Regions from separate parts of the Paenibacillus roseipurpureus genome, predicted to be linked through region 2. Evidence: riboswitches for the same ligand, from Rfam matches in the RefSeq annotation. Region 2 holds a riboswitch; each other region holds the start of a gene.
What was found. A riboswitch is a leader RNA that binds a small molecule or an ion and turns the genes downstream of it on or off. The one in region 2 is predicted to bind cyclic di-GMP.
Positions count from the first base shown of each region.

Region 1: it holds a riboswitch for cyclic di-GMP, as region 2 does, so the genes downstream of both, MJB10_RS10390 (putative motility protein) here and MJB10_RS03450 (sensor domain-containing diguanylate cyclase) in region 2, are expected to answer to the same signal.
Region 3: it holds a riboswitch for cyclic di-GMP, as region 2 does, so the genes downstream of both, MJB10_RS20695 (phosphotransferase) here and MJB10_RS03450 (sensor domain-containing diguanylate cyclase) in region 2, are expected to answer to the same signal.

Region 1 is NZ_CP130319.1:2,398,216-2,408,164, reverse strand. Features, by position in the region: gene MJB10_RS10425 (DUF4097 family beta strand repeat-containing protein) at 1-495, opposite strand, end outside; gene MJB10_RS10420 (hypothetical protein) at 498-1,241, opposite strand; gene MJB10_RS10415 (ABC transporter ATP-binding protein) at 1,242-1,955, opposite strand; gene MJB10_RS10410 (GntR family transcriptional regulator) at 1,959-2,336, opposite strand; gene MJB10_RS10405 (RidA family protein) at 2,519-2,914, opposite strand; gene dapA (4-hydroxy-tetrahydrodipicolinate synthase) at 2,936-3,811, opposite strand; gene MJB10_RS10395 (LysR family transcriptional regulator) at 3,933-4,799, shown strand; gene MJB10_RS10390 (putative motility protein) at 4,871-5,071, opposite strand; cyclic di-GMP riboswitch class I at 5,092-5,178, opposite strand; gene pyrE (orotate phosphoribosyltransferase) at 5,260-5,901, opposite strand; gene pyrF (orotidine-5'-phosphate decarboxylase) at 5,951-6,679, opposite strand; gene carB (carbamoyl-phosphate synthase large subunit) at 6,695-9,904, opposite strand; gene carA (glutamine-hydrolyzing carbamoyl-phosphate synthase small subunit) at 9,891-9,949, opposite strand, start outside.
Region 2 is NZ_CP130319.1:729,494-739,442, reverse strand. Features, by position in the region: gene MJB10_RS03480 (PfkB family carbohydrate kinase) at 1-944, opposite strand, end outside; gene MJB10_RS03475 (helix-turn-helix transcriptional regulator) at 958-1,794, opposite strand; gene MJB10_RS03470 (acyltransferase) at 1,943-3,631, shown strand; gene MJB10_RS03465 (hypothetical protein) at 3,697-3,969, opposite strand; partial or broken gene MJB10_RS03460 (aldo/keto reductase) at 3,988-4,905, opposite strand; gene MJB10_RS03455 (hypothetical protein) at 4,952-5,182, shown strand; cyclic di-GMP riboswitch class I at 5,296-5,388, shown strand; gene MJB10_RS03450 (sensor domain-containing diguanylate cyclase) at 5,474-6,583, shown strand; gene MJB10_RS03445 (spore germination protein) at 6,671-8,014, shown strand; gene MJB10_RS03440 (hypothetical protein) at 8,011-9,144, shown strand; gene MJB10_RS03435 (Ger(x)C family spore germination protein) at 9,165-9,949, shown strand, end outside.
Region 3 is NZ_CP130319.1:4,605,903-4,615,851, forward strand. Features, by position in the region: gene MJB10_RS20655 (enolase C-terminal domain-like protein) at 1-694, opposite strand, end outside; gene MJB10_RS20660 (hypothetical protein) at 694-918, opposite strand; gene MJB10_RS20665 (FAD-dependent oxidoreductase) at 951-2,222, opposite strand; gene MJB10_RS20670 (extracellular solute-binding protein) at 2,434-2,838, opposite strand; gene MJB10_RS20675 (IclR family transcriptional regulator) at 3,229-3,990, opposite strand; gene MJB10_RS20680 (hypothetical protein) at 4,390-4,713, opposite strand; gene MJB10_RS20685 (hypothetical protein) at 5,129-5,449, opposite strand; gene MJB10_RS20690 (copper amine oxidase N-terminal domain-containing protein) at 5,546-6,532, opposite strand; gene MJB10_RS20695 (phosphotransferase) at 6,987-7,952, opposite strand; cyclic di-GMP riboswitch class I at 8,246-8,334, opposite strand; gene MJB10_RS20700 (hypothetical protein) at 8,465-9,466, opposite strand; gene MJB10_RS20705 (sugar phosphate nucleotidyltransferase) at 9,552-9,949, opposite strand, start outside.

The DNA.
Region 1 (9,949 bases), 1.7 Mb from region 2:
AGCCCCATTCTCGTTCTGGATCGTAACCTTCATCGCATCAGGAATCGAGAGCACATAATCGATGGAAATGTCGTCTGGATCGATCGGTTTGCCGTTAGCTCCAGTGACAAGAGTTAACTGTCCGTTCTGAACTTGCTGATCGACCTTCACAGCGTCTCGTTTGCGATTCGCTGCTTCTGTATCCGAGGCTGTTGCGGTAACGGTATACTTCACCCGGATTGCAGAAGATTCCGAACGCTGGACGGATACTTTGCCAACTTGACTTGCAAGCATCACTTCCTTGAGTTCAGGCAGATTGATTTCCGCTTGATGCTCCACGGTAGCCGTTACAGCACGCCTTGCCCCTAAATACGCATCCATCTTCTCTTCATTCACAAATTGCTTGCTAAAAGCTTCAAAGACCTCTTCCTTTCGAAACGTTATATCCAGTATCGAGAGTAAGAATAAAAGCCCCACCGTGGATAGGAGAACGATTCTTTTTTGTCGAAAAGACATCTTCACACCTCCACTTCTTTCTCAAAAATAAATCCGTTCAGCACAACCAGCCCGATAATCAGCAATCCGAGCACGATGAACGGGCCAGAATGCAGGAACGCCATATCTGACTCCTTCTCTCCGATAACGATCTCTGGTGTCCACACCAGAAGATGGGAAAACAGCGGACTAATACGCAGGACAAGCCAACTAATACCTAGAAATGCACTGATCATCACAAGCCACTTGAATTTGGCGACAAGCTGTCCACAAAGAAAAGTAAACTGCAAAACAACGAGCAAGAACGTGATGAGCAACAGACACATCCAGAAGCTGTTGATCAACAGACTAAAAAGGGTAGGAAACTGTCCTGCCCAATCTTCATTTCCAACTAGCTCATCCCATTTGACTCGAAGCAAAATAACCGCAAAGCTTCCCCCAATCCATAGGCACACTAGAACAAGCATCGATAGCACCGCCGCCAGCTTAGCTGTTAGCACCTTCCATCCGCGGATTGGCAAGGAAAGGAGAAGATAAATCGAATTCGTTTTCCATTCGATAAAGAGTTGGTAGTAACCCGTACCAACGGCAATGGCGGCGATAAATAGGTACGGTAATAAAATAGCAAACACCATCGTTATGTCCATGTCCAGTACAGCTCTTTTGTACAAAATAATCAGATGTACAACCGTGACGAGCAAAGCAAATACACCATATAGAGGGAAAATACTCTTTACTTCCTTCTTGAATAAGTTCCAGAGTCCCATCTACCCGTACACCTTCTCCCATATGTTCTCTAACGAACAACCGTAGGTCGCACGCAAATTTTCAGTGGAGTCAAACGTGTGGATCTGACCCTTCTGCAGGAAAATGACATCGTCAAACATCGGCTCAGATTCATTCACCGAATGCGTGGACAACACAATCGTTTGCTCCTCGGACTGGAATTCACTAATGATGGAGCGAATGATTTTAGCCCGAGATGACGGATCAATGCCTGAGAACGGCTCGTCCAGCAGAATGAGCGGAACTTTGCGCGACAATGCTACGATCAACTTCAATCGAGCCCGCATCCCCTTGGAAAGATTCCTAACTTTCTGATGCTCATCCAATTCCATCTTGACCAGCATTTCTGCAGCTTTATCTGCCTGCCAGTCCTTGTAGAACCCAGCAACAAAGTTCAGCGTCTCTTTCACCGTCATCCAGCCATAGAGATGGTCAATCTCAGGCAAATAAGCGACATGCTGCTTATTATGTACATCCGGCTTTCTGCCGCCTACGAGGATGCTGCCCGCGGTGGGATAAATGAGACCGGCCATCATTTTGAGCAAGGTGGATTTCCCGCTGCCGTTTGGCCCCAGCAACCCAACAATCGTGCCTTTCTTGATCTGCACATCAATCCCTCTTACGGCATGCTTAAGTAAATATTTTTTATGTATATCCTTCAGTTCAATAATAAACGGATTCTCTGTATTGGACACGGTCTACCCCTCCTTTGGTCCATTTTGCAACGTATCTTGCAGCAGCTGCGCCATTTCTTCTGGCTCAATGCCGAGGGCGCGCATTTCGACAATGAATTGCTCAACGGCTGATTTCGCCATCTCAGAACGAATAATGGATAGAATCGCAGGATCGTTTTTGATAAAAGTACCCTGACCCCGTAACGTTTCCGTCAATCCCTCGCGTTCCATCTCTTGATATGCCCGCATCACGGTATTGGGATTCACCTGCGAGATTTGCGCCCTTTCCTTGTGGGATGGAATTTTATCACCTGGTGAGAGCTCACCACGGGCTAGAGCCTTCTTGACTTCATCTACCATCTGCAAATAAATCGGTTTCGGGCTGTTAAAATTAAGTTGCACGGTCCTACCCTCCTCTGCACAAGAACCAGTACACTATTGAACTAGTGCACTATAACTCTAAATCCATTTGTGGGAATTGTCAATACCACTTCAGAGTCACACAAATTGTCAAAATGAAAAAGCCTGACGCTCTGGCCGTTTGAACGGCACTTGCGACAGGCTCCACTATACATATTTCAAACCTATATCTCCTCATCGGCTACAACCGCTTCAACTTCAATCTCGATCAACAGCTGCGGATCAATCAGCGCCTTCACTTCAACCATCGTCGCCACAGGCTGCACCTCTCTAAAAAATTCACCATGCGCCTTCCCATACGCTTCCCACTGCGAAATATCGGTCACGTACATCCGTGTTCGGATGACATCTGACATCCCAGAGCCTAGTTCTTGCAGTGCGCTAGCGATCGTCTCGAGTATAAAGCGCGTTTGAGTGTACGCATCGCCGATGCCGACAACTTCGCCGTCTTTCATTGCGGTTGTTCCTGCGACTTCAATCCGATTGCCAACGCGAATTGCTCGGCAATACCCGACAATCGGTTCCCATGGTGAGCCTGTAAACACTCTAGTACGATGCATCTGGACCAACTCCTTAACACTTTAGATATAGGCAGCTAATTTCGCTTGCAAGCTTTCCGTGATCGGCAGGAGCGGTAGACGTAAAGTTTCCGATGCAATTACGCCTTGTTGTTGCAGTAACCATTTGATCGGAGCGGGATTAGGTTCTTGGAATAGAAGTTGCGCAAGAGGCAGAAGCTCATCAAATTGTTGTCTACTCTGTTCTGCGTCCCCCCGCTCAAAACTGCGAATAAATTGCACGAACCGCTCAGTTTCTACGTTCGCTGATGCGCTCATTACACCTTTAGCTCCAGCCTGCAGCGCCGCAAATAGCAAGGTATCTTCCCCGCAAAGCACGGGTTTTGAGCCTAGATGCGTTAACGCTGTGACCAGTTGCGTGTTCGGTGTGCTGTCCTTTATCCCAATGACACCATCCAAATCCAGAATCGTACGAACGGTATCTAGTTCCAACGTGATACCCGTGCGATGAGGTACTTCATACAAGATAACAGGAACTCCTACACTTGCCACGTGACGAAAATGTTCAATGATCCCCTGCTGACTTGGTCGGTTGTAATACGGCACAACGACGAGCGCCGCTTCCGCTCCCAGTTTGCCTGCTTCTTCTGTTTTTCTCACCGTGGAACGCATATCATTCGTACCTGTGCCCACAATCAAAGGCGCCGTAACATGAGCAGCTTCCCGCGCAGCTTGTGCGGCAGCGAATACCACGCCTAGCTCATCCTTCGTAATCGTAGGCGACTCTCCTGTTGTGCCATTGACGACAAGGCCATCGATCTCATCTTGAAATAAATTATAAGCTTGATTATAAAAGGATGCAGCATCTACCTCGCCTTCTTCATCAAACGGTGTAATGATCGGCACATAAATCCCGTGTAGATCTTGTTCTCTTAGCAAAATAACCAACTCCCAGCCTCGTGTGTTTGTACATTTACTTTAGCATGGAACAATCCATCACTGTTAGCTATAATAAATGATAGAACTCATCAAAAATTTTGATAATAAAGCGAGGCCGTACATGGATCTGACTTATTTCCGAACGTTTCGAGAGGTGGCACGCCGCAAAAGCTTTACACGTGCTGCTGAGGAATTAGGCTATGCGCAATCCAGCATTACGATGCAAATTCAGAAGCTGGAACGAGAATATGGCGTTCCACTCTTCGAGCGATACGGACGGCAGCTGCGGTTGACTCCTCCAGGAGAAACCTTGCTAGTTCTTACTTTGCAAATGCTGGAGCTCTATGATCAATCCAAAGAAATGATCGCAAGCCAAGTCTCTGGCACATTGACGATTGGCACGATTCATTCGCTTGCCGCTTATTATTTGCCGCCTTTTCTACACGAGTTGAAAAAGCTGTACCCTACACTTAATATCCAATTATTCCCGGACAGTGAAGCCTCCATTCTAGCCAAAGTCAAAGACGGCGATTATGATATCGGGCTGCTGCTGGACCAGTATCCTGCGGATCCGTCCCTCGCCTGTACGAAGGTCAGGGAGGAACAGCTCGTTGTCATCGCCCCTCAAGATCATCCACTCAGTCGTGAGTCGCACATAAGCATCAGCGCTCTTGGCGCCTACGAATTCATCGTGACTGAGGAAGGCTGCATCTACAGAGGTAAATTTGAGAGACTGCTCAAAGAACAAGCTATTGCCTTACAAATCGGGTTCGAATTGGGCAATATCGAAACGATTAAACATTGTGTGATGAGCGGCCTCGGGCTTGCGCTGCTGCCCCTGATCACGGTGGAAAGCGAGCTAGAGTTGGGCAAGCTGGTACGGCTTCCTTTTACCCATACACAGTTAGCCATGGACTTACAGTTCGTCCTTCATCCGAAGAAGTGGATGTCGCAGCCTTTACAAGCGTTCATCAACAACTTCACCTGACAAGTAGTGTCGGCATAAGAATAGACAAAAAAAGAAGCTCACCTTTACGAAAAGGAAGAGCTTCTTATCATTTAGACACGGATGTCTAGATTTGCACCTAAGTGAGGCGCCGCTGGTGCGGTAACCTGCGCTTGATTATTCGCGAAATCTTGAATAAGTGTCGTGGTTAAATCCGTTTGCGTATCACTTGTCTTCTTCAACATCTGTATGCCGACCGCTTGTTTCAGACCGTCGGTGCTGTTGATGGCAGTAAGCGCGCTATTTACATTCATGCTTTTGTCTCCTCTCCAAGTTCGATAGCTGGCAAGCATTCGGTTTGATCCGATTAGCCCCTGTAGCTTTGCGTCTGACGCTTTCGCATCATTTGCCCTTTCGCTGCTGGCAGGAATGATCCAACCACCCTATTAGTATAGAGGGATTCTACATAATCCGTCAATTCTCGCGTTCTATGATTCGACGATTACACACCGTACGCTGCTGGATTCGTTCTCCAAGCGCGCAGCAATTCCATATCCGCTGCTTGAATTTTGCCTTTTTCCAAAGCAACTTCAAGCAAGGTTGAATAATTGGAAAGCGTGTGAAGTGGCATATCTGCCGCCGCGAACGCATCTGTTGCTTTGTCTAACTGGTAGGAGAAGATCGCCAATACGCCAAGCGCTTTCGCACCCGCGTCATTGACTGCCAACGCCGCTTTAAGCGAACTGCCGCCTGTCGAAATCAAATCCTCGATGACGATAACCTTCTGACCTGGCTTCACAGTTCCTTCGATCAGGTTTTCTTTGCCATGACCTTTCGCTTTATCGCGAATGTAGATCATCGGAAGTCCGAGCTTCTGAGCGACCCAAGCTGCGTGCGGAATGCCAGCTGTTGCTGTTCCTGCGACAACCTCAGCTTCTGGGAATTTCTCTTTGATCAACGCAGCGAACCCGTCTGCAATCGCTTCGCGAATCGCTGGGTGCGACATCGTTAAGCGATTATCGCAATAAATCGGGGATTTCAATCCTGATGTCCATGTAAAAGGTTGTTGTGGACGAAGCGCAACCGCTTCGATATCTAATAACGACGCGGCAATGTGCTGCGCGATGGTTTCAAGTTTACTCATGTCTCTTCCACCGATCCTTTCAAATGTTAAAATCTTGGGGCCCGACACCTTATACGATTGATTCGATAATCGCTTCAATCGCAGCTCGTGGATCCGCCGCCCCTGTGATCGGACGCCCGATCACGACGTAGTCCGTCCCCTGCGCGAACGCCTCAGCCGGCGTCATGATGCGCGACTGGTCGCCCATATCCGCCCCCGCCGGGCGGATGCCTGGCGTCACGGTGACGAAGCTGTCACCGCACGCCGCCTTAATCGCCGTCACCTCAAGCGGTGAGGCGACGACGCCTTGCAGCCCCGCGGCATGCGCCGTGCGGGCATACCGAATGACGGCCTGCTCGACCGTACCGGTCAGGCCGATCTCGTCATTCAGCACGGGCTGCGAGGTGCTGGTTAACTGCGTCACGCCGATGACGATCGGACGTGGAGCTCCACCGGTAAGCGCCTTGTCGACACCCTCCAAGGCCGCTTCCATCATGTGCTTGCCTCCGGCGGCATGCACATTGAACAAATCTACCCCAAGGCGCGTCACGCTCTCCGAGCCGCCTTTCACCGTGTTCGGGATGTCATGCATCTTCACATCCAGGAACACCTTATAGCCGCGATCCTTCAGACTCGCGACAAAGGTAGGACCTGCAGCATAAAACAGCTGCATTCCTACCTTTACATAGCAGGGGATGCCGTCAAGCTGCTTTAGCAGCCCTTCGGCACCTTCTGCGTTCGCGTAATCTAAGGCGACCATAATGCGTCCGGTAACATCTAATCGTGTTAACGCACTCATGTTTGGCACCATCCCTTAAGCATAAATTGGCATTGCACGTGAGGAGAAGTTAATCGCTTCAAGCATATTTACTAGCGCTCTAACCGTATCGAGAGATGTCATACAAACAACACCGTTCTCAACTGCTTCACGACGAATGCGGAAGCCGTCACGCTCAGGCGTTTTACCTTTAGTCAATGTGTTCACGACAAACTGTGCATCACCGCTGCGGATGAGGTCAAGAATGTTCGGTGAACCTTCGCTGAGCTTATGAACCGTTGTTACAGGAAGTCCTGCTGCTTCAATCGCTTCAGCCGTTCCGCCTGTTGCAATAAGTTTGTAGCCTAAGCGGTAGAAACCTTTCAAAATCTCAATCGCTTCTTCTTTATCTTTATCCGCTACGGTGACCACGACGGAACCAGCAGCTGGAATTTTCATACCTGCGCCGATTAAGCCTTTGTAAAGAGCTTTCGCGAAATTCACATCACGGCCCATAACTTCACCCGTGGATTTCATTTCAGGTCCAAGTGTTGTATCAACGCGGCGAAGCTTCGCGAAGGAGAACACCGGCACTTTGACGGAGACATAGTTGTCTTCCGGCCATAGACCGCTTTGGTAACCCATATCCGCAAGCTTCTGCCCCATGATGACGCGAGTCGCGACATTCGCCATTGGAATGTTCGTTACTTTGCTCAAGAATGGCACGGTTCTGGAAGAACGCGGGTTAACCTCGATCACGTACACTTGATCGTTGTGAATAACGAACTGGATGTTCACCAGACCGACTACGTTCAGTTCTAGACCGATTTTCGTCGTAATGTCGATGATTTGAGCTTTAATCTCATCCGAGATCGATTGTGGCGGATACACCGCGATGGAGTCGCCGGAGTGAACTCCTGCGCGCTCAACGTGTTCCATGATTCCTGGAATCAGAACCGTTTCACGGTCACAGATCGCATCAACTTCAACCTCTTTACCAAGCATATAACGGTCGATGAGGACTGGGTGCTCAGGGTTGATTTTAACCGCGTAATCCATATAGTTCAGCAACTCTTGGTCGGAGTAGACAATCTCCATCGCACGTCCGCCTAGGACATAAGAAGGTCTTACGATCACTGGATATCCGAATTTCGCTGCCGTTCCTACCGCTTGGTCAACCGATGTGACTGTACCGCCTGGAGGTTGTGCAATGGCTAGTTTGCTCAGCAATGCTTCGAATTTCTTACGATCTTCCGCTGTATCGATACTTTCCAGATCCGAACCTAGAATGCGTACGCCTGCTTTGTGAAGCGGCGCTGCCAAGTTAATCGCCGTTTGACCACCGAATTGAACGATAACACCGATCGGTTGCTCACGTTCAATTACGTTCATGACATCTTCGAAGAACAATGGCTCGAAGTACAGGCGATCCGATGTATTGAAGTCTGTGGATACCGTTTCTGGGTTGTTATTGATGATAACCGCTTCATAGCCCGCTGCTTGGATTGCCCAAACCGCATGCACCGTGGAGTAGTCGAACTCGATCCCTTGACCGATACGAATCGGACCTGAGCCCAGAACAACAACTTTCTCTTTCGTTGTCTCCGTTACTTCATCTTCTTGCTCATACGTGGAGTAGTAGTAAGGCGTTGAAGCTTCGAACTCAGCTGCACAGGTATCTACCATTTTAAACACAGGCTTAATGTTTTGCTGCAAACGGAATGCTCGTACTTCCGCTTCTTTTGTAAAGGTGGAACAGCCAGCCAGTGTGCGGATTTCCGCAACTGCGCGGTCTGTGAAGCCTTTGCGTTTGATTTCGAAAATAAGCTCCGCTGTCAAATCCTTCGCTGCAATTTCAGCTTCATACGCGATAAGTGCGCTTAATTTGTTCAGGAACCACCAGTCAATTTTCGTGATGTCTTGCAATTGTTCTACCGTATAGCCTCTGCGGAATGCTTCAGCTAGCAAGAACAAGCGCTCGTCATCTGGCTTTTGTAAGCGTAATTCCAATGTCTCTTTATCTAGAAGATCCGTTTCTTTCAAGAACAAGCGGTGTACACCGATTTCAAGGGAACGAATCGCTTTATGAATGGACTCTTCGAACGTACGGCCGATCGCCATGACTTCGCCAGTCGCTTTCATTTGTGTACCTAGTTTACGGTTTGCCGCTGTGAACTTATCGAACGGCCAACGCGGAATTTTGGATACGATGTAGTCTAGCGCTGGCTCGAAGCAAGCATACGTTTGTCCCGTAACTGGGTTAACGAGCTCGTCAAGTGTGTAGCCAATCGCAATTTTCGCTGCCATTTTCGCAATCGGATAGCCCGTTGCTTTGGATGCAAGTGCCGATGAACGACTTACACGCGGGTTAACCTCGATCACATAGTATTGGAAGCTGTGCGGATCTAAGGCGTACTGTACGTTACATCCACCTTCGATGTTCAAAGCGCGAATGATTTTCAGGGATGCGGAACGCAGCATTTGGTACTCGCGATCTGACAGAGTTTGGCTTGGCGCCACAACGATACTGTCGCCTGTATGTACACCAACTGGATCAAAGTTCTCCATGTTACATACCACGATACAGTTGTCGTTCGCGTCACGCATAACTTCGTACTCGACTTCTTTCATCCCTGCGATGCTGCGCTCAACGAGACACTGACCGATTGGACTGTAACGAATCCCGGAAGCGACGATATCTGTCAATTCTTCCATCGTGTTGCAGATACCGCCGCCTGTACCACCTAGTGTGTACGCAGGACGAACGATGATAGGGAACCCGATCTCATTGGCAAAATCAACCGCTTGCGCAACTGTTGTTACGATAACGCTGTCTGGTACTGGTTGCTCCAGCTCTCTCATCAAGTCTCTGAAAAGGTCACGATCTTCCGCCTTCTCAATCGCTGTTAGTTGTGTTCCTAAAAGCTTCACATTCTCGCTTTCAAGTACGCCTGCACGAGCAAGCTCAACCGCCATATTCAGACCCGTTTGCCCACCAAGTGTTGGAAGCAAACCATCTGGACGCTCTTGACGAATGATTTGCGTAACAAATTCTAAAGTAATCGGCTCGATATAGACTTTATCCGCCATATTCGTATCCGTCATAATTGTAGCTGGGTTACTGTTGATCAAAACAACTTCCATGCCCTCTTCTTTCAAGGCTTGGCAAGCTTGCGTACCTGCGTAATCGAACTCTGCCGCTTGACCAATAACGATTGGACCAGAACCGATAACGAGAATCTTTTTGAGTGTATTATTTTTTGGCATATTGCAGTTCCTCCTTCACAGATGTCGATGCCGTGGAAGCATTCC
Region 2 (9,949 bases):
GTGGTAATCGCGCCTACGCGGTTCGCGAAGGCGAAAACCCACTCCGATGCGCCAGGCTCCGCTAGCGCATCAACGATGGTGGCTGGCGTCACGCCCAGCGACGCCAACTGAAAGAGCATGCCGCCGACGAAGCTGTCGCCGGCGCCGGTCGTATCCACGGCGGCCACAGGCACGCCGGGGATGACGACATCCTGCCGCGCGCTTACGACGCGGCAGCCTTGCGCCCCCAAGGTGATGACAATCACCTTGGGACCGCTTTGCAGCAGGAGCTCCGCACCTGTGGTCGCGTCAACCCCGAGGAGGAATTCGATTTCCTCCTCGCTGACCTTGACCACATCCGCAAGCCCTAGCTGCGCCAGAATCTCAGCCCGAGCGGCGTCCGCGCTCGGCCACAGAGCTAGCCGCACATTGGGGTCGTACGACACCAATGCGCCGAACTCCCGCGCACGACGCGCAGCGTCGAGCGTCGCGGTGCGGCAAGGCTCGGCAATCAGGGATACCGAGCCGAAATGATAAACCGCGGCGTCTTCCAGCCACTGCGGCTCGACTTCGTCTTCGCGCAGCAGCATGTCCGCCGCCGGGTCGCGGAAAAACAAGAAGTCGCGCTCCCCATCCGCGCGCAGCGAAACAAAAGCCAGACCCGTCTTGGCCTCGTCGGTCTGGAGCACAGCCGTTTGAACGCCAACGTCCTGCAGCGTGCGCACCAAGTAATCGCCGAAGGGATCTCGGCCGATTTTGCCGATAAACCTCGCGTCGCCGCCTAACTTGGCGACTGCCGCAGCCACATTCGCGGGCGCTCCGCCCGCCGCCCGTCCGAACCGGCCTACGTCGGCTAGCGCCTGACCGTTCTCCTCCGGCACGAAATCAATTAACAATTCGCCTAGACAGACGATCGTTGATTTGGTTGCTTTTTTCCCTGAAATACCTGCCATCCCATCATTCATTCCCTTCATCTCCTCATCCCCTGCTTCTCGATTCTCTAAACACAGATGGGGCAGTCCCCGTTAACGACTTAAACATTTTGCTAAAATGAAATTCATCCCCATAGCCGCAAGCCTGAGCAATATCGCGCATCGACATGTCAGTAAAAACGAGCAGTTGCTTGGCGTGTCCGACCCGGATGGATTGCAAATATTGCTTCGGGGTTTGCTGAAGCTGTTTGAGAAACATTTTACGCGAATACGACTCTGAAATCCCATAACGAGCAGCAAGCTCACTAAGCTTGATGTTGGCGGCATGATGCGTCTCCAGATAGTTTTTCATCTGTACATACGCTTCCTGCGCGGGTCGATCTTTCAGCTCTTCCTCAGGATTCGCATGAAGAAATTGAATGAGCTCCAGCAGCTTTAACTGATCCCGCACTGTGCCTCCCTGTTCGCCAGGGATCCAGCCATCGATTAGGCTCTGAAAAATCTTATCCACAACCTTCGCCTGCTCGCTCGCGAACGCTCTTAAGATCAGAAAAGGCAACGCTGCAAGTGGCTCCACGCTCCCCCACACTCGTTGCTCATATGGCAGGTAACCAATTTCCGTCAGCACCATAATGATCCTAAGCGGATTGTCCGCATCCGTTGACATGTGCAAGTGAAAGCCGGGTTTCAAGTAGACGAGATGTCCTTTGCGAACCCGATAGTTCGTCCCCTTTTCATCTACAAAAGTGCCCTCTCCGCCTGCAATCCAGTAAAAGGTGTGCACATCTGTCGTTTGTCGGATATCTGTCCAACCAGACGTTGTACGCTTATCGAACACCCACAATACGCGAAGAGCCAGGTTATTAACGGCTATTCCTTTCATTCGCACCCTCCTCGCGCCACCGATTCGCTTCATTCCATTGTAGCATAGGTTGGAGCGTTTTTTACAAATGAAAATAGCCGTTTTCGCTATTCCATTAGATTTATCAAAGTTGTTATATTAAGAAAGGAACATCCCTAGGAGGTCAAGAATGGATCACATACTAGCAATTTCCGAGCATTGGAACGATGAAGAACTCGATTATATGCCGTGGCTATCGCCGACGGAAGAGCAACGCGAGAAGCAGCTGGAATGGCAGCGATTTTTGATACACCGATATAAAGCGGAGTTTGGCACGAACAGCTATGTATCTCGAAAAGCGCATTTCTTTCCGGAACGTTTTGCTATGGGAGAGAAAAGCTATATTGCGGCTGGCGCAACGGTTCGAGGCGAACATATTCAAATCGGCGCTAACAGCACGGTCAATTCATATGCAACGATTGCCGGTCGTGTTCAGATCGGAGATGGCGTTCGCATCGCGACTCATGTCTCGATCTTCGGCTTCAATCATGGCTATGAGGATACCATGCTGCCCATCTATCAGCAGCCTCTAACTACGAAAGGCATCATCATCGAGGATGATGTCTGGATCGGTGCCAATGCCGTTGTGCTGGATGGTGTTACCATCGGCGCACACAGTATTATTGCGGCTGGAGCTATCGTCACCAAGGATGTTCCAGCCTACAGCATCGCAGGCGGCAATCCTGCAAAGGTGCTCCGCAACCGATTAGAAGGAGCTAGTTCTTCCGCTTCCGCTGCAGCTGTTTCCGATCTGGAGAGCGCTTTGGCCGCTTTCGGCGCAAAGGTAAAGGCGCAGCATCAAGAATTGCTTGCCTCTTATTATGTACAAACCGAAGATGGACCCATTTATGTAGATAAAACGGTGCTGGGCACCAAAAAAACCGTCCGCGCCTGGTGCGACGCGATCGAAATTGCCGCTCTATTCGGCACGCTGCCGCCCGGCCTGAACAAGGAAGAATTGGTCGCCAAACTGCGCGGCTTTCAGGATCCTGTCAGCGGTCTGCTGCCTGACCCTTGGAACCCGCCTGCGGCTGACGATGACCCTGCGCGGTTAACGGACCATTTGTCCCGTTATCATTTGCTAGCTGTCGGCTATGCTTTGGAACTGCTTGATGCTACATTACCCTACCCGGTTCGTGCTGTCTCGGAGCTGAAGGGGGCATCCCTTTATGAGAAGCTAGCATCTCTGCCTTGGCAAACAAATGCCTGGTCGGCCGGTGATTGGATTGACTGCTTCGGGACCGGCCTTTACTTAAACCAGAAACATTTCGGCGGTGAGCGGCCACATGATGTATTCGGTTGGCTCTATGCACAAGCCGATCCCTATAGCGGCATGTGGGGGCTGCCGACACCTGGCGAGCAATGGCTCCAGCCCGTGAACGGCTTCTATCGGCTAACCCGTGGAACATTTGCACAATTCGGGCTGCCGCTTCCCTACCCGGAGGCCGCCATTGACACGATTTTAGCGCATAGCCGTAACCGCAACTACTTCCGCCATGATGCGGGCAACGCCTGCAATGTCCTCGACGTCATTCATCCGCTATGGCTTTGCTACAAGCAAACGGATTACCGCCGAGGCGAAGCCGTGCAATGGGCAAAAAACCAACTTGGTCGCACGCTAGGCCAATGGGTCGACGGCAAAGGCTTCAGCTTCGAGTTGGAGCGCTCCTTCCCGCCAGGCCTGCAAGGCACGGAAATGTGGCTGAGCATTATTTGGCTGCTGGCCGACCTGTGCGGCTGCAGCTCGCTGCTCGGTTACAAGCCGCAAGGCGTGCACCGTCCCGATCCTGCGATCCAGCTTCAACCGTCGTGGAAATAGGCGGGTTAGCATTTTCAAAAAAGAAGGAGAAAGAGACGGATGAACGCTCATCCGTCTCTTTCTTATCACAATCTCATCAAAGCCCTTCGCTCCGCCTGCGGTCGACAGACAGAACAAACACCAACGACTCTACCCTGTTCGTCCGAGTAGAACGCCAGTTTCTTATCCCTTTTACGACAGAACGAGCACTGTTGCTTGTTGAGCTTTGCCGTTTTTTTGCCATGTAAAGACATCTTAATTACCTTCGCCGTTCTTACCTTATCTCCGACTCTCAACGTAATGCGGTACACCATAATAAGACTAAGAAGCAGGATTAGGACTAAAATAATCCACCACATGACACTTTCCTCCCTCATCTAAGGCAGCACATTCCCCGCAGCACAATAAATCTTATACCACTCTTGGCGTGTCAGATACACATCCGCTGCATTGCAGCATTCGATCAACCTTTGCAAATTCATCGTGCCCGTGACTGGCTGCATCTTAGCCGGGTGACGCAAAATCCAAGCTATCGCGATGGTCGTGTTGCTCACTTCATACTTAGCTGCGATTTCATCAATTTTTTGATTAAGTTCTGAGAATTTCTTGTTATCTAGGAACACACCTTCGAAGAACCCGTACTGGAACGGCGACCACGGTTGGATCGTGATATCGTGCAGTCTGCAAAAATCTAGTACATTACTGTCCCGATTGACAGCGGAATCATTAAGCATGTTAACGTTCATCCCATTGGAGATCATCGTCGAATTCGTGATGCTGAGCTGCAGCTGGTTGGCGACGAGTGGCTGTTTGACTTACTTTTTCAGCAACTGCATTTGCAGCGGCGTTTGATTGGAAACACCGAAATGTCTCACTTTCCCCGTACGCTCCAGAAGATCGAAAGCCTCAGCAACCTCATCTGGCTCTACCAAAGCATCTGGGCGATGCAGGAGCAGAATATCCAGGTATTCGGTTTTTAGACGTTTTAGAATATGATCGACGGAGTCCAAAATATGCTCTTTCGAAAAGTCAAACATGCCCTTGCGAATGCCGCACTTGGATTGCAGAATGATTTTCTCCCGCACGGTTGCGTTCATTTGGATCGCATCAGCAAAAATCTCTTCGCACATCCCGCCTCCATAAATATCGGCATGGTCAAAGAAATTAGCTCCAACCTCCATCGCCCCTTGCACAAAGCGTTCCGCCTCATTTTTGTCTAGCGAATTTATTCGCATGCAGCCTACCGCAACAACTGGCACATCTAATTGGCTCGTACCCAGCTTTATCGTTTTCATCGTTTACAATCCTCCCTGAAAGGTCTCATTCTGTACACCCATAATCATGCCAACCTTTATTGTCACACAGTTGCATAGCCTTTTTCAAGAAATTCCGAACGACGCGATCTCGTCGCTAAAAGTGCCCGCGGGTCGCACAGTTACTGCCTATGCAGACGACAATTTTGCTGGTACTGCATGGACTTTCACGTCGGATAATAGCAATTTGACCACAACGGGCAATGATAATGTCATTTCATCTTTTAAAATTCAGTCATATTTACTTATCCAATCTTAATTGTATTCGACAAAAAGCAACATTTAATGCTATATACAGGTAATTTTACCCTGCTCTATAATAGGGAAATAGCATCACATCGTATGGATTATTTGGTAACCCATACCGCGAAAAATCGAAAAGGGCAAATCACTGGAAACAGTGAGACGCAAAGCCATGGCCTAACTCTTCCCATACAGGGGCGATACGGTTGACAGGTTGCCGAGTAACGAGGGATCATCCTTTATTCGGGATGGTCCCCTTTTTACATATGTAAGCATGACTTTTTTGCCAATTGAGGGGGCCGCTTTTATGCATCATTTACTAACAGAACATTCACTTGTCTTTCTCGTCGCGCTTCTGTTATGTTTTGCGCTGCTGGCCTCCTACACGGCCTTTCGACTAGCTCGCAACATTTCTTCATCTGAAAATAAGAGCATCTTTCGCTCGTTAACCGTCGATCGGCGACTCGCTGAGCAAATCGCCCTCAAGGCCTCCATTCTCGAATCAGCGATCGATGGGATCTTTATGTTTAAATCGCAGGGCTGGATCATTGAATTCAATCCCGCTGCTCAAGCTTTATTCGGTTACACACGCATAGAAGCGCTCCATCTTACGATCTTCGATCTCCTTTTTCCCGATCATCTGAATGGACAAGAAGCCTCGTTGTTATATGAACAACTAGCCAACAAATCATCCTCGCTCATCGGCAAACGTTTAGAAGTCACTGCATATCGCGCCGATCGAACGTCATTTCCAGCGGAAATGATCATTACGCACTTTGTTTTTCGAAATAAAACGATCTATACCGCCTATATCCGCGATTTAACCGAGATCCGACAATCAGAGGAACGCATTCATCAGCTTGCTTATTTCGATCATTTGACAGGCTTGCCGAATCGGAATCAATTTCATCAGCAATTTCAAGCTGCTTTAGATTGTGCAAGGGAGCGTGAGGAATCGGTCGGTGTCATTTTCTTAGATATTTATCGCTTCAAATGGATTAATGACTCCTTCGGACATCATGCGGGTGACCACATTTTACAAAAATTCGCCGCTCTGATTGCGACTGCCCTGCCTGCACATGGCTTCGTTTCTAGGCTAAGCGGAGATGAATTTGTCATCTTGCTTCCACGCGGAAATACGGAAAGCATTCAGGAGCTCGCTAATCGTATTATTGCGTTGTTAGAGATTCCGTTCCACATGGAGGATGGCGATATTTATGTCTCTACGAATATGGGAATTGCCAGCTATCCGCATGACGGCGAATCACCTGAACTTCTCCTAAGGAACGCCGACCTTGCCATGTATGCAGCCAAAGCACAAGGGCGGAACACGTATCAGTTTTTCCAACCAGAATTACAACCCTCTTACACCCACAGATCTCATCTTGATACCTATCTACGAGATGCGATTCGTTAATCATCTATTATATGCATCGTATGTTTCTCCCCCATTTAGGGCACGCTAACCCGCATGGTCACCACAATGGGAAATGGAGGAAATGGGATGATAACACAGATCCTTGCAGAAATGAACAGCCCAGCCGATCTCTTTCATGACACCTTAGACAATGGCTATATGCAAATGGAATTGTGTTACTTCCCATCCCTCTGTGATCTTAATTTGATCAAAAACGGGTTAACCGTTCCCTTCTCCTATTGCTTCAATCCCGAAGAATTCGATCGCATGATTACCGCCAGTCCTGCTTTCAGTGTCGCTGATCAGCCCGAGCTATGGACCCGATTGCTGCTCAAAGGAGCAGCCCTCCTCCAAATCGAAGATCAGGTGTTCCGGTACGATGTACAGCGGAAATTTCAGGACAAGCCCGATACCGTTCAAGTAGAGATTGCCCTGCAAGGACCGCAGTCAGCACTAACGGAAGATTTGGATATGAACCTCAGTCTTGTTCGTGTCCGTTATAACGCGCCATCTCTATGTGTGGAACAATATACGCTCGGCGATATTTCAAGAACCCGCGTCAGTGTGCTGTACGACAAGAATTTGGTTAACAGTGAAGTGCTCAGACTGCTGAACACACGCTTGGACAAGCTGCATACCCAGATACTCCAAGCTTCTGGGCAGCTCGTGCAGCTGCTTTCGGGGCGAAGGCACCGCTTCTTCCCTATAATTCTTCAAACCGAGAGGCCTGATCGCATTGCATCCATGCTGGAGAAAGGAAAAGTTGCGCTTCTACAAGACGGCAGCCGATTTGGGCTTATTTTGCCCGTGCGGTTATTCGATTTCCTGCATGCGATGGATGATGACTATGAATCATATTGGATGAGCAAGTTCCTGCTCATACTTAGATATTTTGCCATGTTTCTGACGATCACGCTTCCCGCCCTTTATATCGCCATCGTCTCGTATAATCCCGAGGTTCTGCGTGTCCAATTGACATTATCGATCGCGGGAAGCCGTGTTGTTGTCCCATATCCTTCCTTCGTTGAAGTGTTCATCATGTTATTCATGATTGAAGCCTTGAACGAAGCTAGTCTTCGATTGCCGCGCTATATCGGCTCTACCGCAACTACGGTCGGCGGACTCATTCTAGGTCAAGCGATTCAGCAAGCTGGTTTGGTCAGCTCCATTATGATTATCGTCACCTCAGTCGTTGCCATCTCTAACTTCGTCATTCCGAATAACGGCTTCGGCTATTCCATTCGCTTCGTGAAGTATATATTCGTCATCGCGTCCATTTTCTATGGGTTGCTCGGCGTCGTTGTGCTGTTCTTCGTCCTCATCGCGTATTGGTGCAACATCCGAAGCTTTGGTCAGCCTTACTTAGCCTTTTACAAACCGAAACAGGAAGCGAAGTTGCATCATCTCGGGAAAGGGGCAGATAAGACATGAGTCGCTATCTGTATTACCATGTGCTCTATGTCGGCATGATTAATATCATGTTGTTTGTGCCCTCACTGCTCATCCGAGAACGGTTTCACGGTGCTATTTCGGGCATGCTGATCGCTATGGTCATCGGCAGCTTTTTATCACTGTGCACGATGGCTTGCTTCGAGAAAATGCCTGGCCTTGGCTTTCCAGAATTATGTGATCGCCATTTGCCGAAATGGCTCGCTCAATCGCTCATTTTATTCGATGGCATCGTGCTCTGGCTCCCTGCAGGCGTCATCGTCATCTATTCGTATTCCGAAACCGTTCGCATGTTCTTCTACCCTGACATGAACCGGTATTTAAATCTGCTTCTCATGACGGGTGCTGCGATTTGGGCTTGCAGTCGTTCGACACGTTCGGTTCAATTCATCCACGAAGTGATGATGCTGCTCAGCGCCCCCTTACTAATATTGTTTATCCTTAAAGCGGTTTTTAACGAGCACCTTAACTGGGATGCGATCCGCTATGTCATTGGGTATGTCAATCAGCCGCCTTCGTTTACGACGATCGCAGCTGCAACCTTTGTTTTCTCTGGCTATCTCAGCCTTACGATCACGAATCGCTTGCATCCAGAGGGGTTTCGATTCCGCTATCGCTGGGTTGTCCCTTTGTTTGGCGTCTTCTTTTTGGCCATTACCTTCTGTGTACCGATTGGTTTTCATGGCACGGTTGGTGTCCAGGATTATGTGTTTCTTTGGAGCATGACGGCTGATTCGATCATTACGGATTATGGGTTCATCAATCGCGTGTTGTTCGTCTTCCTGCTGCTATTCACGGGCTTGTCTCTCTTATTCATCATGAACACCTGGCACACAACGATTATGTTGATCCGATATTCGCTTCATCGCGCAACCGCGGTTGAGGAAGATCCTGTCCCCGCGATTAATGTGTGGCTGGCTGTGGCCATTGGCGGGATTTCCTTTGCATTCATGCGCTTCACTTCACTGGAGCAGAGTCAGATTATTTCAAAAATGTGGCTCATCCTGCGCTTCGGCGTTGAGTTCATTTTCCTGGGCTTGTTGATGTATTTCGTTCACAAACAGAAAAAGCCAGAAACGGCTTCCACGATGCTTCATAACTCGGACAACTAAAGGGAGGGACTACCATCCCTATGATGAGATTCATAATCCTCTTGCTCGCGCTCATCCTCACAAGCACGCTCCTCGGCGGATGCGGGTTTAAAGATATTGATAAACGGTTCTTCGTCGTTGCCATGGGCATCGATTGGACGGGGAAGAAGGACAAACCGTACCTCGTGACCCTCCGGCTAGCGATCCCGGCTTCTAAAGTCGGCGAGGGCTTAGCCGAAAGCCAAATCGAGCGCCAAGAAGCAGAGAACATTGCGGAAGCGGTTCGAAATCTCAAAGCGCACGTGGACAAAGAGATTGATTTCGGCCATTGCCGCGTCTTTCTTTTCGGGGACAGTCTCGTGAAGGAAACGATGAATGAGCCTATGAATTGGCTAAGCAGAAGGCGGGATATTCAGCTAATTTCCTATACGGCAGTTGCCGAGCCCAGCGCAAGCAAGCTGCTTGCCTCGAATCCAACGACCGAGCGCTTGGCGGGTAATTCCTTCTTTCTCACCTTCGGCAAAGAGGGGACCGTCTCTCCTTACACGGTAACCGAACCGTTATTCGATAGCTTCCGCCGATTCAAAGAGAAGGGGATGGACCCTTACCTGCCTGTTGTTAGCTTTGACGGCGATTCTTATGTGGTAGAGCACTTAGCGCTATTGGATAAAATGAAACAACGACTCGTCCTCACGCCAGCTGAAACACAGCTGTATAACATGAGTGCGAATGAGTTCAGTAGAGCGGGGATCCCGATTACGTACGAGGATGAGCCTCTTTCCTTTTACGTCTCAGGTGTACATCGGAACATCTCAATTTCGCATGA
Region 3 (9,949 bases), 2.0 Mb from region 2:
GAATCGTCAGCTCGTCGCATAAGCGCTTGTACGAGCTGATGCTGTTCTCGTTCATCGGCTCCTCAAACCATGCGAAGCCAGCCTCCTCAAGCGCACGCCCGAGATATACCGCATCCGCGTAGCTATATATACCTGACGCGTCATACATGAGCGGATAGTCGTCACCCACATGCGCCCGCAAGGCCAGCGCCAGCTTGGCATCCTTCCTTGCATCCTGGAACGCATGCAGCTTCAAACCATGAAAGCCCCTTGCCTTGCTCTGGTCCGCCACATCCAGGAATTCGGCAATATCCCGGTAACATACCGTGCTGGCATAGGCAGGAATCTTGTCTCTCGTTCCCCCCAGAAGCTGGTACAACGGCATTCCGGCCGCCTTCGCCGTAATGTCCCACAGACAGATGTCCAGCATGCTGAAGGTATAGTTAGGGATTTGCTCCGACCGGTCGACATGCCACATCTTCTGCCACAGCTTCTCCTTCAGCAGCGCATTCTCTCCAACAGCAAGAGGCTTGATAATCCGATGCACCACATCTCGGGCAATCGCGCCTCGCGGGCACATCGCATAGCCATAAATGTCAGCGTCTGTACTAACCTTCACCAGGGTCCATTCCCTGAACGATTGCTTCTGATCGGAGCTGTAGAACTGGTACGCTGGAAGCTCCACAGTAAACCCTTGTACGTCTGTTATTTTCATCAGTTAACTGACCCCTCCTTTGATATGTTCTTCCAAACAAAAGCTACTGCCTGAGGAATTGCCCTCTCCACGGTTCCCCATTCATGACCACCATCGTTTTCAATGTAGGTATGCTCATATCCTGCCTCGGTCAGGCGGTGATGAAACTGCTGATTCATCGCAAAGTCGAAGGCTCGTTTCACTGCAATCACCATGATATTCAAGGGGGGGGCCGAACGCTTCAATATGGGCGGACAAAGACACGAGCTGCACCCTCCTAAATCGCCTGTTTTTGTTGTACCTCTTGGATGGCCAATATGCCCTGTAATTTGGCAACATCGATCTGCTGCATCGGCTTGCCTGACTGAATGGCCATCCGCGCAGCGATACCGGCCGCTTCGCCCATTCCCATAGCTGTGATCGTCACACGGGTCGAGCCAAGCGCTTCCCGTGTAGCGGAGTGGCATCGCCCCGCAACCAGTACATTTTCCAGCTTCTGCGGAATCATAGTGCGATACGGAATATCATAAGGAACCGGAACGAAGTTGCGATGCGGATGGACACCGACACTTCCATCAGATGGATGAATGTCTACGAACCAGGAGCCCTTCACAATCGCATCGTCAAAGGTGTGGCATTTAATAATATCGTCAAGCGTAATGGTATAGTCCCCTACGATACGTCTGGTTTCCCGTACGCCGATCTCCGGACCGCTGGAGATGAAGTAGGCGTTCTTAAATTCCGGCAGCTCTTGCTTCCACAGCTCGAACATCCGCCACGCATCCTCCCGCCCTTCGGTCTCACCCATCGACTTCTGCTCCGGATCCAGGGCAGGCCGGATAATGCGGGTCGCATTAATCGTTATCTCGTCCGGCGCCAAGGAGAAAAACCACGGACCGCCATAGGTGCGCAGTGCATCGCCTGTCAGGTGACGCTTCAGCACTTCACCGCACTTCTCATCCAGATCCTCCGTAACCTGCACATTCCCTATGCGGAAGTGAAGAGTCATCGGCTGTGGAGTACTGCTGATCTCGAATGGAGCTCCCCCCCAAGCCGCAACGTCTGCATCCCCCGTCGTATCAATGACGACCTTCGGTACAATGGCATAGACACCGCCCTTGTTCGCCGTCAGCACCGCCTTGATTCGGGAGCCCTCTGTCACGACATCAATCACCGGACTGTGGTACCACACCTTGACACCATACTGCTTGTACATGCGATCCACGGTCAGCTTGAACAGCTCAGGGTCTACCGTCTGGTGAATATCCGGCATATGGGTATCTGTTAGTCGCGCATATCCCATGCGAGTGTACAGGTCAAAGGCAATCCCCTTGCAGATAACCTCCTTCGTCCTCAGGTCGACCAGTCCGTCGAAGAACGGGTTATGCACAGCGGTAATAATCCCTCCGGAATAGCCGTTCTTCTCAAGCACCAACGTGCTGGCACCGTTCTTCGCCGCTGCTATCGCAGCCCCTACACCTGCGCTACCGCTGCCGCAGACGAGCACATCCACCTCAATCGTAGACACCTGCTTGTGGTAAGTAATCATGCCTCTCTCTCCTATCCTTTAATAACTATATATGAAAAGAGAGCCGGCAGCGATAAACTACCGGCTCCCGTTCCAAGCCTCCGCCTGTTACTTGGTTGCTGCTGCGTTAAATTTTTTAATGACCTCGTTCGTTTTGGCTTCGGCTTCCTTCAATGCTTCTTCAGGCGTCTGCTTCTTATACGCCGCTTTATCGACCATGTCCTTAATAATATTAGCGAATTCCGCTGCGGAAGCAGCAGGCGGAAGCAGCAGGCGGAAGAGCGACTCCGGATGCCATGAATTCGAGAATCTGATCGACATACTTATTGCCTTGACGATTTTTCTCCAGCTCTGCACCTTGGTTGTACTTTTTCACTGTGGACAGTCTGGTTTGAGCCGCTATGAACTGCTTCATGCCGTCGCCATACGTTAAGTATTGCATCAGCTTGAAAGCCGCCTCCTGATGCTTGGTCGACTTAGGAATCACATTCAGCCAGCAGCCCCGAACGATATTCACTGGCTTAGAACCGCTTGGACCGACAGGGTAGTTCGCAATCGTATAATCGATATTCGGAGCAAGCGTCTTCATTTGGTTAATAATGAACTGCCCGAATCCATACTTAGCCTTTGATTGCATGTTTTAGTGATTTGCTCACAGCAACCACCTTTTTTTCTTTGATGATGAACTTATATTACCATACTATACGACTTTATTCTATATTTATTTTTATATTAATGTAAATAAATTACCCTAATGTGGTAGTAAACGCATTTATTTTAAGTCGCTTTGACCCCATAATTAATATCGCCGATAGTTATGCAAACTGTGCGTCGCAAGGCTTTTGAAACAGCCTCCTGAAGTATCGGTCATCGTGAGAGTAAGAATGTGGACTTCATATCGAAAGGAATAAATACGACGTTTTCTTACACACAACTAACTAGATCTATCTTCATCTAGAGCACATAGCATGTTTAACGCCCCCTTAGCGAAGAAAAGGGACTCTCCAATAGGAAGTCCCTCTTCTTTTTATACTGGTCTATTCATCATCAAATGCCGCCTTGAATCCTCAGCGATTCCCTTTATCAATGAAATGAGTCGCTGCTTTTTTTCTGTCATTCGCACGGAGGGCAAGCCGATGGCGAATACTCCTAGTAGTCTACCGTCTTCTTGCAACAAAGGTGCGGCAATTCCACTTGCTCCGAGCTCCGTTTCATCCTCATTTAGTGCATAGCCTAATTCCTTCACTCGTACAATCTCGTGACGGAGACTCTCAGGGTCAACTATGGTATTCGGCCCCAACCGGTCTAGCGAATGCGTTCTAATGTACTTCTCTCTGCGGCTTTCTGTCATATAGGCAAGAAATACTTTCCCTTGCGACGAGGTGTGCAACTTATCGAGCGTATCGGCTCCCAATGTTACGCTAAGTGCATAAGAGCTCGGTATATAAATCTCTGGGGAAATCACATCTTTTCTAAACGTACTAAAATAAGTTGATTCTTTCTCAGACTGATTATAGAGCTGCAGAACGAAAGGGCGTACGAGCTCGGTAATTTGAAGATGAGAAGGGACATTAGCCGCCAGCTCCACAAGTTGATTTCCTAACGTAAAGCCGCCCCTGGCGCTTACATGTTCGACATATCCGCGATTTACCATCGTTCGAACCAAGTTATGCACCGTACTGACAGACAGTCCCATCTCTTCAGCAATATTCTTTAAAGGAACAGGTGAACTCTGATTGGCTATCAACTCAAGAATATCAAAAGCCCGATCAAGGGATTGTATGGACATCGCGAATTCCACCTTTATAAGAATTGAATATCACCATCATAAACTATTTCGCGGAAAATCACAATGCTATTTCATCATTATGGGAATAGACTCATGCGCTATGCGCTTAGCCAAAGCGACGCCACTTCGCTCGACATTGTGTTTCGCCGTCTCCTCGTACTGGCTTGATGTCTTTTCGGAGCCCAGTTACATAAATTAGTTTTTAGTTAAGATAGTGATGTAGCTTCTAAGATTGTTCGTAAAGAAAAAACTACATTGAAGAAAGAGCGAGGCTGCTTGAAGCGTAACGCCTAACTGCTAATGCTAACAAATCTGGATCGCTGCTCTTTTGAAATACTCCAATAACAAAGTAAGACAACCAATCATTTGGGATCGGTTGCCTTTTGATTTCGATTGCTATCAGCTTTTTTGAAAAGAAACTTCTGAATCTATGTAGCCGGATCTCTTAACACATCCAATCCAGGTATCAAGATCAATCCAATATTTTTTCTCTTTCGACTCTGCTCCATATTTTACTAGTGCATGCTTTATCGTATTCGTAAGGTCTTGCATCCCTATCTCCATTTTTCCACCTAAACCATTTTCTTGCCTAACCGTAGCAAATGCTTCGTATAAAGTTGATGCACATTTTTCAAGTCTTTCACATTGAAACTGACTTTTATAGCTAAAAATATATAAAATAACATTATTACACGAAGGACATCTGTTAATTAATTTTTTCAAATGAAAAGGACATACCTCTGCAAATTCAAGTTGACGCAAAATGCTATGATAGTGCATTTATAAACAATCAGCACAATACGATAAATAATGTTTATAGATGTATAAATTTCCTCCAGAAAATAGATTACAAATTTCCCTTACAAGTGTTTTATAGATAGATATTCAAATCAATATCGGTATACTCCATAAATAGATTAAAATCAAAACCAGCCATAGTATATAAATTTCTTAGTTTTAATGACCGCATAACTGATTTGTGGTTTTTTACAAAACTAGTTCCAAAAAAATCAATTACATCCTTACTTTTAATTACGTTTGCTATAAAGCGGGATTATTCTGTCGTCGTACTAAATAAGAAAAAACTGACTTACATATAGCGATCTGCTATACGAAGACAGTTTGATTGGAGAAAAAGCTATATTACTGGGTAAGGCGGGTATGGATAGTACGGATAAGGGTACGGATATGGATACGGATACGGGTAATAGACTGGCTGTTGTGCCGCGCTATAAAGTAAAGGCGCTACCACCCATGGCAGCAAATTGTTGAATCCACCATGACCATGGTGAGGAAAGAAACCTGGACCATGGCCAATGCCACCAGGGAAGTGCCCTGGGCCGCCGTGTCCGTGGCCAATTCCTCCTGGGCCATGGCCGATTCCACCATGACCATGCCCTATCCCTCCCATATGCCCGCCCACTGGCGGACGCAATTCGAGATCATCTTGCTTCGGCATACGCAATCACTCACATTCTTGTATAGTTGAATTATCTTCTATACATTATGTGTGCTGGTGCCTAGTCGGTGAATGAACGCCCAAAAAATGGGCGGATTAATGGCCTAGCAACGCACTCTGAGCGTCCGCCTTCATTTGATTATATTGAGCTGTATACGTTGCAATAATCGAAGTGTCATACCCGTTTGCGGTAAGCTTCGTACGGGTTTCGCTCATGATTTGAGCAAATTGGCTGTCTATTTGTGCAACTTTGGCTAACCCCTGCGTAATTAAACTCGTATTATGCGTAGCTTTATATTCATTATATAGCGCACTCAGTGAGCTAGTAGCATCCGCTTGAAGACTCGAGAGCTTTGCTTCAGCTTCTGCCGTTATGGACTCATACGAAGGTTTCACCACAGCACCTCCGCTTGGTCCGCCACCGCCTCCTCCGACAATGCCACCGCCCGTGACAGGCGCTGTCGTGCCAGGTTTCGTTGTTTCCGACGGCTTCTTGTCCGTCTCTTTCTTCTCATCTAACGTATTCGCAGAGACCGTGTACGTCTCAGGATTCCATTCAATCGTTTTGCCAACCGACTCCGAGAAGAAACGGATCGGCACATACAGACTGCCATCTACAATGTAGCCGGGCAGATCGTCCGAAGGACTTTTGCTCACACCATCAAAAACATAGGATACCTTCTCTTTATACACATGCAAGTGGCTCGGCGTTAACTTCGATTTGTCGAAAGGCTTGTCGCTTTTATCATGAACCTGCGTGTTCATCTTGTATTCATTGATATTAATCGTATCTGACGCGTTCGGTTTCCCAATGGACACCGTATACGTCGCGGAATCCCAGCTCACCGACTTATCCAGCGAGTACGAGATGAAACGAATCGGCACATACGTCGTCCCTTCATAAATAAACCCCTGCTGCCCCTCCGGCGGTGCATATTCCTTGCCATCAAACGTGAAATGCATCGGAATCTGATAAACATCCATCGGTATTGGCGCCTGCGCTGCAGATGCTTGAGCACTGAGTCCCAATAAAAATGCTAAAGATAAACCAGCTATTGCTTTCAATCCATCACTAACCTTCACTTACCAAACACCTCTTCTATTTATTTTAATAGGAAGCCGCGAAACTACATGCCTCCAGTCACACATTGGATACAACCAATTATAATCCCTTCTAGTCCATAAGTCACATAGTATAGGGGAAATAACGTAAAAACACCTCATTTGGACGGATAATTTAGCAAAAATTAATGTTTTTGTAATATAAAACCGACAAAGTTCGACAAACTATCAACCCTAAATAAGGTATAGTTGTGTAAGTTGTATATTACTTAGGGGGCCTGTTAGATGCCTAGTTACTATTTCACTGATATTTGGACACCTTTGCAATTAATTGGAATTAAGCTATTTAGAGACGATGAGGGGAACATATGGATTAAATGTTGGGGCTTCAAACGAAGAAAAATTACCTTCACTTAAAATTGCATGTTACTCATATAGAGGGACTAAAGACAGGGTCTATAGTCCCATTTTAATTTTATACAACCGCACAATAACGCAAACAATCCTCGATTGTATGTAAAGTCTCCTGCTGGGCGCGTAGCAGCTTGCTTGTATCCCATTGCCCACTATGTAGATCTTTCTCGATCAAAGTCAGCATCCATAACGAGTGAACCAACGCATAACGATGATAGTCCAACATAAACGTTTGCGTATCCGCCTCCCAATTAAGCGACATCCGCTGATTCACATAAGCCTGCAAAGCAGCAAGGCGAGTGGCGGAACTAACCTTTTTCGGAAAGTCAGGATGACTCATATCTAGCAACCCATATAAATCCCAAAACACCGCATTCTCATGCATAAACTCCCAATCCAGCACGATGAACTCATCTCCACGCCGAGCAACATTGCCTTGATGATAGTCCCCGTGGGAAATCACCATCTCCGTTTCAAAACTATCCTTCATCCAAGTCAACAAATGACCAATGGTCTCTTGCTTTCGTTCATCTACCCCTAACGCCTGCAAACGCTGGCTCTCGTTCAATCCGTTCCTAACCTCTTGAATTAGCGATTTCAGATGAGGTTTATCCCCATTGAAGTCTGGAGGAATTGTATCCAGTGGAAGCTTATGCCACAGCGGAATACTTGCAGCCGCCTGAAGGTAATCCCCTTCCTTCAATTGATGTATCATTTCACCCATATCCTCATAAATCGCCCAATAACGTAATGGTTCATGATGGTCTGCCGCGGCGTACAATTTTGGAAAACGTACAGCCACAGAGACTAATACATGGTCATAGAGCCAACGTTCACGTCCACAAGTCGTCTCATTCGTTAGAGGTTTAAAAATAAAAGATTCCCTACGACCATCGACCTCTATCCAAAATCGCTCTATAACCCTGCCATTCCTGCCTGTATACAAGGCCTGACGCCCCAAAACCCTTGCAGCATCTAATTCACCGCTAGGAGTGACAACCTGAGATAGCACCTGTTCTAATTCCATACGCAATGTGTACCAGCTCCCCGTAACCAAGCTATCTTTCTTCCCATGTATTCGATATGCTTGATTGCTTACCTTTATTCAAATGAAAAAAAGCACCTCACTGAGGCGCTCTTCGTTTCATGCTATGTATACAACTCATCAGGTGCGAGCCTCTCATCCGCTCTCTTGGCGGCCGCGAACACGCTTAAATAAAATAAACAACCGATTAGCCAAATGATCCCAATCGTAATCAACCACATTTGAATACATCTACCTCCTATTGAATGTCCACGTAAATCTCTCGGAGGCCCGTGTGCGGCGGCTGGCTAACTTATTAGACATCGCTAACTTAGTCCCTCTAGCTTTGCGTCACTGATTTTCATCAGTTTTGCCTTTGTCCTACGAATAATGCGATTCACTTTATAGGTCTATTCTAGCAAATTGGTTGAAACTTGCATCATGCTTGGGAATCATTGTTGCAGCCATTCATTAGGCCATAAGCACCGATTTTAATTCTATGAATTCCCTCCCTATTATTTTTTAAAAGCTTGAGCTAACTGATTAATGGCACTGGTCTGTGCTGTTTGCTTCATTGCACTGTATTCTTGCTTCCAGCCCTGAATATCGCTATTACTAACGCCAGCCCGCTCTGCTTCAGCAATCGTAGCATTGAAACCTGCATCACACTGCGATTCAGCACTTGTAAATTTGCCCATAAACATACTTTGTAACTCCTTTATCCCTAAAGCAGGATTCGCTTTCTTGGCATTAATTACGCTTCCTATGAGAGTATTAATATCTCCCTGACAGCTTGTCTTTAAAGAGTCCAATTTAGATCGATAGCTCGAAACAACAGCAGGATCTGTTTGAGCAATTTGTGGCTTCTCCTTAGGAGGTTGCTCCTCTTTCACTTGCGGGCTAGGAGTTGGTTCCGGTTGCTTGATATCTGATTGAACCTGTTTTTTGGCCTTCAATTCCTGTTCAACACGACTCCGTTCCACCGGATCATCGATACCGATTAGCTCGATCGGATAATTCGGATCAAGGATTAGCAGCCCTTTACCATACTGTTTCGTTATGAGGCGCAAAGCAGTAATTTCACTATCTGATAATTTGGATAACAAAAGATCACGAATTTTCTGCTTTTCCTCAGTTGCGAGATCGCTTTTGGCCTCCCCCGTAAGGTAATAGACCTCTTTCAAGCTTAAACCGGACTTTAATAATATTGCTGCTACATCTAGCGCATCCTGCGTTTTAATCGGCTTGCTTGCAAACTCCTCTGCCTTATCTACCGTCGAGCTTAGAATGCTTGGAAGTTTGGTTTGATTCGATTCTGCCGCGGCTACTGCAGTCGCAGATTCTGCTCCTGAAATTCCTTTTACAGGCAGCTGATGCCTCTCTACAATGTCCTCGACGTCGATGGCACGAATCTTATAATAAATCACGCCAGAGCTAACTAGCACGATAAAAACAAGGACACTTAGACTACCTAGCAGCCATTTCTTCCATGATTTCTTGGGCTTCCTACTTCTCATTGATTGATCACCACCGATTTGTGATAGTATCCAAAACAACCCCCTAGAGGCCGCCATTACGACAACCTTCAGGGGGACAAAATACTCAACTGGAAAACGCCAAAATCTCTTCCCAACTCATGTAGAGCCGGATAATATCTTCTTCAATCAATTCACTGCCCGTTTGCACTTCAATAAACTCTAAATCCGTAATACCTCTAATGGCATGCCTGGAACGCATTGGGATCTGGATCACATCCCCAGCCTTAACAGGAATGAGCTTCTCATTCAGTACTAACTCACCCTCACCAGCAATAAAAGTCCATGTCTCACTGCGCTTATGGTGCAATTGATAACTTGAATTTTTGCCTGCACCAATACAAATCCGTTTCGTCAGCACATGTTGATTTTCACCAAGCTTACTGTAATCAAGAACTTTATACCAACCCCAGCGTCTTTCCTCATACATGGGCCTCGTGTCAACATCGCGCATCATATCCTTAA